Cellvibrio sp. PSBB006: one gene and its partners. The protein of the gene in region 2 interacts with the protein of the main gene of each other region in a pairwise test. Links are inferred from orthologs where the notes say so. Each region holds a gene or a part of one and is shown on either strand. Other genes may lie near its edges.

The links.
Region 1: the proteins of CBR65_RS20245 (region 2) and ftsA interact in binary tests that used the Escherichia coli proteins (3 or more experiments, as listed by UniProt). The link is inferred for Cellvibrio sp. PSBB006 from one-to-one orthologs.
Region 3: the proteins of CBR65_RS20245 (region 2) and ftsZ interact in binary tests that used the Escherichia coli proteins (3 or more experiments, as listed by UniProt). The link is inferred for Cellvibrio sp. PSBB006 from one-to-one orthologs.
Region 4: the proteins of CBR65_RS20245 (region 2) and CBR65_RS05565 interact in binary tests that used the Escherichia coli proteins (3 or more experiments, as listed by UniProt). The link is inferred for Cellvibrio sp. PSBB006 from one-to-one orthologs.

Annotation. Positions count from the first base shown.
Region 1 is NZ_CP021382.1:1,997,139-2,000,056, forward strand. The notes cover bases 1-2,862. They hold ftsA (cell division protein FtsA), read right to left. Parts: upstream 2,120-2,862; coding sequence 881-2,119; downstream 1-880. Other genes in these bases: ftsZ (cell division protein FtsZ), read right to left, coding at 1-823; CBR65_RS08255 (cell division protein FtsQ/DivIB), read right to left, coding at 2,160-2,862. Also shown: more of CBR65_RS08255, read right to left, coding at 2,863-2,918. UniProt on the Escherichia coli protein: Essential cell division protein that assists in the assembly of the Z ring. May serve as the principal membrane anchor for the Z ring.
Region 2 is NZ_CP021382.1:4,861,062-4,864,035, forward strand. What follows is about bases 42-2,959. They hold CBR65_RS20245 (rod shape-determining protein), read left to right. Parts: upstream 42-943; coding sequence 944-1,975; downstream 1,976-2,959. Other genes in these bases: gatA (Asp-tRNA(Asn)/Glu-tRNA(Gln) amidotransferase subunit GatA), read right to left, coding at 42-165; gatC (Asp-tRNA(Asn)/Glu-tRNA(Gln) amidotransferase subunit GatC), read right to left, coding at 231-518; mreC (rod shape-determining protein MreC), read left to right, coding at 2,105-2,929; mreD (rod shape-determining protein MreD), read left to right, coding at 2,929-2,959. In the rest of the region: more of gatA, read right to left, coding at 1-41; more of mreD, read left to right, coding at 2,960-2,974. UniProt on the Escherichia coli protein: Forms membrane-associated dynamic filaments that are essential for cell shape determination. Acts by regulating cell wall synthesis and cell elongation, and thus cell shape.
Region 3 is NZ_CP021382.1:1,995,821-1,998,724, forward strand. Bases 57-2,904 are described here. They hold ftsZ (cell division protein FtsZ), read right to left. Parts: upstream 2,142-2,904; coding sequence 972-2,141; downstream 57-971. Other genes in these bases: lpxC (UDP-3-O-acyl-N-acetylglucosamine deacetylase), read right to left, coding at 57-580; ftsA (cell division protein FtsA), read right to left, coding at 2,199-2,904. Outside these bases: more of lpxC, read right to left, coding at 1-56. UniProt on the Escherichia coli protein: Essential cell division protein that forms a contractile ring structure (Z ring) at the future cell division site. The regulation of the ring assembly controls the timing and the location of cell division.
Region 4 is NZ_CP021382.1:1,347,185-1,350,003, forward strand. What follows is about bases 34-2,796. They hold CBR65_RS05565 (helix-turn-helix domain-containing protein), read right to left. Parts: upstream 1,984-2,796; coding sequence 1,084-1,983; downstream 34-1,083. Other genes in these bases: ispG (flavodoxin-dependent (E)-4-hydroxy-3-methylbut-2-enyl-diphosphate synthase), read right to left, coding at 34-1,048; pilW (type IV pilus biogenesis/stability protein PilW), read right to left, coding at 1,991-2,773. Also shown: more of ispG, read right to left, coding at 1-33; 23S rRNA (adenine(2503)-C(2))-methyltransferase RlmN, read right to left, coding at 2,805-2,819.

The DNA of each region.
Region 1 (2,918 bases), 2.9 Mb from region 2 along the record:
CGCCGAGCGACAGATCAATACCGGCAGTGATATTTACCAGAATACCGCGCGCACCTTGCAGATTAACGTCTTCCAGCAGCGGGCTGCGAATTGCCGCTTCGGCTGCTTCGCGTGCGCGATTTTCACCTGTTGCACGACCGGTGCCCATCATCGCCATGCCCATTTCAGACATCACGGTGCGAACGTCAGCGAAGTCGACGTTGATCATGCCGGGACGGATAATCAGATCGGCAATACCTTGCACCGCGCCGAGCAATACATTGTTAGCGGCTTTAAACGCATCAAGCAGGCTGGTTGACTTACCCAACACCGCCAACAATTTTTCATTGGGAATGGTGATTAACGAATCCACGCGCTCCTGCAGTTCACGAATACCGGCGTCGGCAATAGCCATACGTTTGCGGCCTTCGAACGGGAAGGGTTTGGTGACCACCGCAACCGTCAGAATTCCCAGGTCGCGCGCAACTTCGGCCACTACCGGTGCACCACCAGTACCGGTACCACCACCCATGCCTGCGGCAATAAATACCATATCAGCACCGCGCAGGACCTCAGCAATACGCTCGCGATCTTCCAGCGCTGCCTGCCGGCCTACCTCCGGGTTAGCACCTGCACCCAGCCCTTTGGTCATGGAGTTACCCAGTTGTAACACGGTGCGTGCATCAATATCTTTCAGCGCTTGCGCGTCAGTATTTGCACAGATAAATTCCACACCATCAACGTTATTGGCAATCATGTGTTTGACGGCGTTACCGCCACCACCACCAACACCGATAACTTTGATAACTGCACTTTGTTGAATGCTATCGACTAATTCAAACATAGTAATACCCCTTTTTTCCCTTGAACGTGTCTGTTAAAAAATAAAACCTGGTTGCGTTTAAAAATTGCTTTGAAATAATTTCTTGAGCCGACTGATAATCGAACCCTGCTGTTCCCTCGAATGATGCGCAGCTCCCCTGCCCTCCTGTTGTTGCTTCATTGCATACATCAACAAACCGACACCGGTGGAATAAATGGGATTATTCACGATGTCAGTCAAACCGCGAATGGCGTGTGGTGCGCCAATACGAACGGGCATATGAAAAATTTCCTCCGCCAGTTCAATAACACCTTCCATCTTCGACGTACCACCGGTTAAGACAATACCGGCGGCAATCAAATCTTCATAACCGCTGCGCCGCAATTCCGATTGCACCAATGTAAACAATTCGTCGTAGCGCGGCTCCACCACTTCGGCCAATGCCTGTCGGGACAGATCGCGTGGTTGACGATCTCCCACACTGGGTACTTTGATCGTTTCATCCGGGCTGGTTAACTTTGCCAATGCGCAGGCATATTTAATTTTAATTTCTTCAGCATTAGGCGTCGGTGTGCGCAGCGCCATAGCGATATCGTTGGTTACCTGATCACCGGCAATCGGGATCACGCCCGTATGGCGAATTGCACCGTCTTTAAAGATGGCAATGTCAGTGGTACCGCCGCCAATATCCACCACACAAACACCCAATTCTTTTTCATCATCAGTCAGTACGGCATAACTTGAAGCCAATTGTTCCAAGATAATATCTTCAACTTCCAAACCACACCGACGAATACATTTTTCAATATTTTGCGCCGCATTGACTGCGCAAGTCACCAGATGCACTTTTGCTTCCAGGCGCACACCGGACATCCCCAAAGGCTCTTTCACACCGTCCTGGTCATCAATTAAAAATTCCTGCGGCAGGATGTGCAGAATTTTCTGGTCCGCTGGAATAGCCACGGCCTGTGCTGCATCAATTACACGATCCAGATCCTGCGGAAACACTTCACGATCCTTGATCGCCACGATACCGTGAGAATTCAGGCTGCGAATGTGGCTGCCCGCGATACCCGCGTAGACCGAGTGAATCTGGCAACCAGCCATCAACTCCGCTTCTTCAATAGCGCGCTGGATCGAAAGCACCGTGGATTCGATATTTACCACCACACCTTTTTTCAAACCGCTGGAGCGATGCGATCCGATACCGACAATTTCCAGGCGTCCTTCGGGCGTGATGGCCCCCACAAGCGCCACCACCTTGGATGTACCTATATCCAGGCCAACAATCATTTTGTTGTCACCAGCATTTGCCATTGGCGTAACCTCTTTTTAAATCATTCCAACCTTTGAATGATCACATCGATTTAATGTAATTTTTTTTCGCTTCTGAATCCGGCGACCATTGCACCGCAACGCCGTTGGTATAGCGCACATCAATTGCTGTAACGTCTTGCCAGACCTCGCTCAGGTGTTGGTCGTAGACCGTCATAAAGCGGCGCATTTTTTCCATCACCTGATCCCGACCAATGGCCACTTCCACATCACCTTTCAACATCAATCGCCAGGACTTTTTGCTATCACACTTCAACTCGATAACGTCCAGACCACGCGAGCGCAACAACTGCGATAAATCCTGATATTGCTGCATAATCTTGCTGGCATCAGCGGCGTTGCCTTGCAATAAGGGTAACGCCGCCAATGCATCAATATTGTCAACCTGCACCAACTCGCCGCGCTGGTTTAAAAAACCGTCTGTACCCCATCGCGCAATTGGCTGCTCCTCGGTGATGCGTACTTCCAGCGCATCGGGCCAACGTCGCGCCAGGGCGGCGTGCTCAACCCAGGGTTCACTTTCCAATGCCGTTTTCATGCGCATTAAATCCAGCTGCAAAAAATCTTCATTGATCTCTGCACTGATTAACGCCATAGCTCGCTCCTTGCTGATGTAATGAAAGTCACCCTCCACCATCACGCTGGCCAGCGGTCGATCAACCAGTTCCGCCACAGGCTCAGCGACAAAATACAGCGCTAATCCCAGCGCTCCGACTATCAAAACCAATCCCACTAAACGTCTTGACCAACGACCGGCATTGTCATTGTTGTTGTCGCCCAA
Region 2 (2,974 bases):
GGCAGCGGCCTGTGCCAGTGCCAACTCCGGGGTGACGGTGATGTAACTGTTGTAGGTTTTATCCAGCCGCGCGATACGGTCGAGATAATGCTGGGTGAGTTCGGTGCTGGAGAAGTCCTTGCGGCGCAGGCCCTGGGTCAACTCGGCAATGGTAAATTGATGCATTGCAAAAGATTCCTGGTCATTCATGGACTGGCAAAATTTGCCAGCAGGCTGGGGTCAATGAGGGTTTATTCGATCACCTGGGGTACCAGATAGAGACCATCCTGGGTTGCCGGGGCGATGGCCTGGAACTGCTCACGTTGATTGGGTTCAGTTATGTCGTCGGCGCGCAGGCGTTGGACAGCGTCCAGCGGGTGAGCCATGGGGACAACGCCATCAGTATTGACGGCTTGCAATTGATCGACCAATGCGAGTACATCGGAGATGCTATTGGCCACCTGGTCAGCAGTATTTTCAGAGATAGCGATGCGCGCCAGCTCGGCCAGTTTTGCAATATCGGAACGGTCTACAGCCATTGTCAGGTTCACTCCAGAGAACGTCGACCGCTAACTATTCGTTAAAAAGGTCGAATAACGTGAGAAAAAAACGCATCTTGTCAAAATGGGCGCTAAACTTATCACATTTGCGCCTTGCCCTAAATCCCTCTCGTTGATAGAGTGCCAGCACCTGTGAGCGCTTCGCAGATTTTGTTTGTCAACCAGAAAAATAATGGGTGACGGGCAAAAAATAATTGCTGCTCCCTCGGCGAATTTATTCAGGTTGGTTCGGTCAAATTCAAGTTCTGGATGAACCTCAGTTAACCGACTGGCCCCGGATTTTTTACCCAATGATTTTTATTAGATAACTGCATTGACTATCGGCAGATGCAAGATCAGTTTTTACTAATTGATGTGCTCTTGCCGAGGTGTGCAGATACAGAATATTAAGGTCTCGTCAACTCATGTTAAAACACCTGCGCGGAGCTTTTTCCAACGATCTCTCCATTGACCTCGGCACTGCCAACACCCTGATCTATGTTCGCGGACGCGGCATCGTACTCAACGAGCCCTCGGTTGTGGCCATTCGCCACCACAATGGTCACAAGATTGTGGAAGCCGTCGGTGCAGAAGCCAAACGCATGCTCGGTCGTACCCCTGGCAACATTACCGCCATTCGCCCATTGAAAGACGGTGTGATTGCCGACTTCCAGGTTACCGAGAAAATGCTGCAACACTTTATCCGCAAGGTCCACGAAAACAGTTGGTTCAGCCCCAGCCCCCGCGTCCTGATCAGTGTCCCCTGTCTCTCCACCGAAGTTGAAAAACGTGCTATCCGTGAATCAGCCATGGGCGCCGGTGCCCGTGAGGTACGTTTGATCGAAGAGCCTATGGCGGCGGCTATCGGTGCTGGTTTGAAGGTTGCAGAAGCCAGCGGTTCCATGGTGGTGGATATCGGCGGCGGTACCACCGAAATCGCCGTCATCTCCCTGAATGGCGTAGTGTATTCCGATTCCGTGCGAATTGGTGGCGATCGTTTCGATGAGGCTATCGTTAATTATGTGCGTCGTAACTACGGCAGTGTTATCGGTGACGCAACAGCGGAACGCATCAAGCAGGAAATCGGTTGTGCTTTTGCCGGCAGTGAGATGCGCGAAATCGATGTGCGCGGTCGCAATCTAGCAGAAGGGGTGCCGCGCAGCTTTACCCTGAACAGTGATGAAGTCCTCGAAGCCCTGCAAGATCCTCTGGCCGGTATTGTCCAGGCGGTCAAGAGCGCGCTGGAGCAATCTCCGCCTGAATTGGCGTCGGATATTGCCGAAAGTGGCGTGGTATTAACCGGCGGCGGCGCCCTGTTGCGCGATATTGATCGCTTGTTATCCAACGAAACCGGACTACCTTTTATCATTGCCGATGATCCGCTGACCTGCGTGGCCCGTGGTGGCGGTATGGCAATGGAGATGAATGACAAACGTATCGACCTGTTGTCATCCTGATTCATAGCGTCAACCGATAGTCATGTAACAGGTGTGCGCAGGATTGTCGGTCTCCAATTCCTATAACCTGTTGTCTTGGGGCGGTACCTACCGCTCCCTCGCTAAACGGGAGAACTTGCCATTAAACCTCTGTTCACAAAAGGTTCTGCGGGGACGTCGCGGGCGTTGATATTTATTGTGCTGATGATCGCCCTGATCTTTATCAGCATCTATACCAATTGGCTGGCGCCGGTGCGTCAGCAACTCAGTGTCCTCGCGGTTCCTTTTTATCAGCTCACGGATATACCTCATCGTCTGGATGTATGGCGTCAGAACACCTTCGTATCCCGTCGCGAACTGGCACTTGAAAACGAAACTCTGAAAACAGAATTGCTGATTCACCAGCGTAAGCTCCAGCAAATGGCTGCGCTTGCCGCTGAAAACGTGCGTCTGCGTCAACTGATGAACGCGACGGATATCTTGCAGGACAGCGTGCTGGTTGCCGAGTTGATCGGTGTTTCTCCCAACCCCCTGAGTCATACCGTGGTGATCAATCGTGGTAACAGCGAGGGTGTATTTATTGGCCAGCCGGTGCTGGATGCCTTTGGTCTGATGGGGCAGGTTACCGAGGTCAGTGAACACAGCAGTCGCGCATTATTAATCTCTGATGCGACCCACGCCTTGCCCGTGCAGGTAAATCGCAACGGGGTGCGGGCGATTGCAGAAGGTACGGGCGATCTCAATCGGCTGCGTTTGCGCCACGTTTCCAATACCACCGATATCCGCGAAGGCGATCTCCTGGTCAGTTCCGGACTGGGTAAACGTTTTCCTGTGGGCTATCCGGTGGCGGAAGTGGAAAGCATTGAGCGCGACCCCGGTCAGGCCTTTGCTACGGTTATCGCTCGTCCTATGGCGCGTCTGGATCGCAGCCGTCATGTCCTGCTGGTCTTTGATTCGCGGGAAAATACCCCCTGATGCTGCCGGCCAGATATCAAACCCAGGTTGTTATTGCTGCGACCT
Region 3 (2,904 bases), 2.9 Mb from region 2 along the record:
TAAAACCGAAAGTGCGCGCGCGACTAACTTCTTTTACAAAAGACGTACTGGAAAAATCCACCGACGTTTCAAGGGTACGCCCCTGAAAAACCGGGTGATCGAAATCGATAGAGAAAGTGACTTTAAAGCCTTCAAATGGCAGGAAACTGGCAATTTTATCGCCATCCTGCACCGTGACGGGCTTTTTGATGCGGATGAATTTTTTCGCTGCTGGTTGCTCTTGAATACCAGCAGATTGGATCAGAAAAACAAAAGGGCCAGCACTGCCATCCATAATAGGGACTTCCGGGGCGCTGACTTCAACAATAGCGTTATCAATACCCAGACCAGCCATGGCAGAAAGCAAATGCTCGACTGTTGATACGCGGACGTCGCCATTCATCAGGGTCGTCGACAGCGTCGTATCACCGACATTTTCTGCCTTCGCTTCGATCTCCACCACAGGGTCAAGATCCACCCGGCGAAACAGGATACCCGCATCCACAGGAGCGGGAAGCAGAGTCAAATAAATCTTTTGGCCGGTGTGTAACCCAACGCCGGTCGCGCGAATGGCATTCTTAAGTGTTCGTTGTCTGATCATTGCTTTGTGTTAGCCCTACCTGTTAGCTAGATTAGCAAGTGTACCCAAGGTGACTTTGGCGTGTACGCGACGTAAATTTTTTGCCGTCATACTCGCGATATCCTTATTGATGTCCCGCAGTCTAACCAAAAGTAATCCCGTTCAAAAAAGCAAGTCATGTTACCAATATATGTCGCAGGTCGCCAGCTAAGCGGCCTATAGGAAAAATCAATCTTTAGCGAACCTGGTCCCTGTCCGCTAAAAATAGTACTGCCCTGCGCTTTTTACGCATACCGGACCACTAACTCAGACACGTTCATTGACGAGTTGTGGTGCCGGTAAAGGCAATTTTCAAGTCGTCCGTCAGCGGCGACTGAGACTCGCGACATTCATTACCACTACATCCAATCGATCAATCCGCCTGGCGACGCAAGAATGCCGGAATATCGAGATATTCAAGATCCTTTTCTGCCATCGGTGCAACAGCCGCCGAAGAATGACTGTTGGCGCGCAAGTGCGCCGGACGATCCAATGCGCTGTAATCAATCTGACCATTGGAACGACGCGTGTTATCCACGATGACTTTTGTGGGCGCAGGTTTGGTTTCTTTAACCGCTGCGGTAGCCGCCGCACCCAAACCAGTTGCCACAACAGTCACGCGAAGCTCGTTGCTCATCTCTGGATCGATTACCGTACCAACCACTACAGTCGCATCAGCGGATGCAAATTCTTCAATAGTGTTACCCACTTCAGAGTATTCGCCGAGCGACAGATCAATACCGGCAGTGATATTTACCAGAATACCGCGCGCACCTTGCAGATTAACGTCTTCCAGCAGCGGGCTGCGAATTGCCGCTTCGGCTGCTTCGCGTGCGCGATTTTCACCTGTTGCACGACCGGTGCCCATCATCGCCATGCCCATTTCAGACATCACGGTGCGAACGTCAGCGAAGTCGACGTTGATCATGCCGGGACGGATAATCAGATCGGCAATACCTTGCACCGCGCCGAGCAATACATTGTTAGCGGCTTTAAACGCATCAAGCAGGCTGGTTGACTTACCCAACACCGCCAACAATTTTTCATTGGGAATGGTGATTAACGAATCCACGCGCTCCTGCAGTTCACGAATACCGGCGTCGGCAATAGCCATACGTTTGCGGCCTTCGAACGGGAAGGGTTTGGTGACCACCGCAACCGTCAGAATTCCCAGGTCGCGCGCAACTTCGGCCACTACCGGTGCACCACCAGTACCGGTACCACCACCCATGCCTGCGGCAATAAATACCATATCAGCACCGCGCAGGACCTCAGCAATACGCTCGCGATCTTCCAGCGCTGCCTGCCGGCCTACCTCCGGGTTAGCACCTGCACCCAGCCCTTTGGTCATGGAGTTACCCAGTTGTAACACGGTGCGTGCATCAATATCTTTCAGCGCTTGCGCGTCAGTATTTGCACAGATAAATTCCACACCATCAACGTTATTGGCAATCATGTGTTTGACGGCGTTACCGCCACCACCACCAACACCGATAACTTTGATAACTGCACTTTGTTGAATGCTATCGACTAATTCAAACATAGTAATACCCCTTTTTTCCCTTGAACGTGTCTGTTAAAAAATAAAACCTGGTTGCGTTTAAAAATTGCTTTGAAATAATTTCTTGAGCCGACTGATAATCGAACCCTGCTGTTCCCTCGAATGATGCGCAGCTCCCCTGCCCTCCTGTTGTTGCTTCATTGCATACATCAACAAACCGACACCGGTGGAATAAATGGGATTATTCACGATGTCAGTCAAACCGCGAATGGCGTGTGGTGCGCCAATACGAACGGGCATATGAAAAATTTCCTCCGCCAGTTCAATAACACCTTCCATCTTCGACGTACCACCGGTTAAGACAATACCGGCGGCAATCAAATCTTCATAACCGCTGCGCCGCAATTCCGATTGCACCAATGTAAACAATTCGTCGTAGCGCGGCTCCACCACTTCGGCCAATGCCTGTCGGGACAGATCGCGTGGTTGACGATCTCCCACACTGGGTACTTTGATCGTTTCATCCGGGCTGGTTAACTTTGCCAATGCGCAGGCATATTTAATTTTAATTTCTTCAGCATTAGGCGTCGGTGTGCGCAGCGCCATAGCGATATCGTTGGTTACCTGATCACCGGCAATCGGGATCACGCCCGTATGGCGAATTGCACCGTCTTTAAAGATGGCAATGTCAGTGGTACCGCCGCCAATATCCACCACACAAACACCCAATTCTTTTTCATCATCAGTCAGTACGGCATAACTTGAAGCCAATTGTTCCAAGATAATATCTTCAACTTCCAAACCA
Region 4 (2,819 bases), 3.5 Mb from region 2 along the record:
GCTCAAGATCATCAACCAGGGTTTCATTACCCAACTTCTGGTTCGGCTCGCCATCGATATAAATCAAATTATTCGGTGTACCGCCCGCCAAGCCGAGATCAGCTTCTTTAGCTTCGCCTGGGCCATTAACCACGCACCCGATAACCGCGACATCAAGCGGCACCGTAATATCCTCCACACGTTGCTCAAGCTCGTTCATGGTTTTGATCACATCAAAATTTTGTCTTGAACAACTGGGACAGGCGATAAAGTTAACGCCCTTACTGCGTAACTTGAGGCTTTTGAGTAGATCCCAACCGACCTTGATTTCTTCTACCGGATCAGCAGCCAGAGAAATGCGGATAGTATCACCGATACCATCCATCAGCAGCGCGCCGAGTCCCACCGCAGACTTCACCGTGCCGGAGCGCAAACCACCGGCTTCGGTAATACCGAGATGCAAGGGTTGATCAATACGCGTTGCCAATTGACGATAAGCAGCCACCGCCATGAATACATCGGAGGCCTTTACGCTAACTTTAAAATCGTAAAAATTCAGCTGATCAAGAATATCCACATGGCGCATTGCCGATTCAACCAAGGCTTCCGGTGTGGGTTCGCCGTATTTTTTTTGCAGGTCTTTTTCCAGTGAACCCGCGTTAACACCGATACGAATGGGAATATTCATATCACGCGCCTTGTCGACAACAGCACGAATACGTTTCTCGCGGCCGATGTTGCCGGGATTAATGCGCAAACAATCCACACCCAGATCTGCCACCCGCAGGGCAATGCGATAGTCGAAGTGAATATCCGCCACCAGCGGAATGTTCACTTGCTTACGAATTTCACCAAATGCTTCGGCGGCTTCCATCGACGGCACTGAGACGCGCACGATATCAGCGCCGGCTTTTTGAATGCGATTTATCTGCTCCACCGTAGCAGCGACATCCGTGGTTTCTGTGTTGGTCATACTTTGCACAGAAATGGGCGCATCGCCACCCACAGGTACATTACCCACCATGATTTGCCGCGACTTGCGACGTTTTATTGGCGACTCACAATGCATATCGATCACCGCGTACAGACTGCAATAACATCATGCTACTCACCTACACTAATGGTCATTACCTTGGTTCCGGCCGATGGGTTAATCGCTACTTCATCGCCGTTGAGCGTCACCCTCACTGCTGGCGCGTTGCCAAGTTTTACACTGAATGGTGCTACTCCCAATAGCGAAACACTGCTGCCCGGCCGCTGCAACTCAGTAGCCAGTACATCGCCTTGTGCATCACTCACCTCAAGCCAACATTCTTCGGCAAAGCTCAGCTCTAACCGATCCAGGGTGCGCTCTGTTGGCGCAACAACGGATGCCGCTTCCTCTGGTGCTTCTTCAACGGCGGGCTCGTCTGTTGTCGTTGTTTCTGCCGCATCAGCACCCTCAACGCTGCCGGGTGCGGCATCTACCGCAGATGTTCGCTCTTCAACGGATTCAGCTACCGGTTGAACCGGCGTAGCGGTCTGCGGCACTGAAGCTGACGGAACCACAGCCGATGGAACTACAGCCGGGGGTACCACGACCGGACGCTCCACCTGGTTATCAAAAAACCAGACAGAAATCAGCCATAAGCCGGCGAGCAACAGAATAAGCAAAGACACGAACACCCATAATTTTCTCGTGGGCGCTTCTTTGCTGATCGGGTACTGAGGTTCAGTCACCAAGCCCTGCGCGGCGGCATGTTGCTGATAGGCAACAATAATCGGTGCGCTGTCGATCTTAAGAAAATTGGCATATGCCCGCAGATAACCGCGAATAAACGTATCGGTATTTAAACGAAGGTAATCATCGCTCTCGATGGACTTCACCTTGGTTACCGTAATATGCAACTCGCGCGCGACCTGTTCCTGCGTTATACCCGCGCGCTCACGCGCTTGCAGCAACATGGTACCCGGCGATACCGGCGTATTTGGAACGTCGTCTGTGGCTTGTTCAAATTCAGTCATTGGCAGCTCAATAACTCATCGTCTGTTTATATTCCAGATACTCTTTGGAATAGGGATAACGGTTTTTCAGCAACAAGGCATAGCTGGCCTCTTTGTCTTTATTACCGAAGATACGCTCAATCCGAATACCGAGTAATAAACTGCGCGCCGTGTGATTGCGCAGGATGGCATATTGATCAAGAAAACGTTTGGATTCCGCGTACTCTTTCTTTTGGAAATTAAGTTCCGCCAGTTCGATGTAAGGTGCCGCCAATTTGTTGTTCAACAAATTGGCATGAGCGAAAGCGCTTTCCGCTCGTGCTGTATTACCCAGCTTGGCTGCCGTTCGCCCGACATTGACCAACACCTCAGCGCGATCTGTGTAAGCAAGATCTTCACCCGCTATTTCAAATTGCTCGAAGGCTTCTTCATAACGTTTTGCACGGTAGAGAAACAGACCAAAATAGTTACGTGCTTCAGTAAAACTGTTGTCCTGCCGCAGAACGCGGCGATATTGTTCTTCGGCCAGTTTGGGCTCGCCCTCTAATTCATATAAGCGCGCTAACACAGCGGAAGCACCGGTAGAATTTTTATCAATTTCAAACGCTTTTTTCAGGTGATGCCGAGCCGATTCCCGATTTTTCTTTTGCACATAGCCGGACGCTAATTTTATGTGCAACTCCAATGCTTTTTCTTCATCAACACTGGAAACCCTGCGCCCTTCCATCTCGGTGACACAGGCAGATAACATCAGAATACTCATCAGGACCAATAGACGTGTGACGATGGCAAACATCAAGTTGTGTTGCATTGTTTTCTCCAGTCTACGATTCAACCTGCAATTATTGTGCGATTAT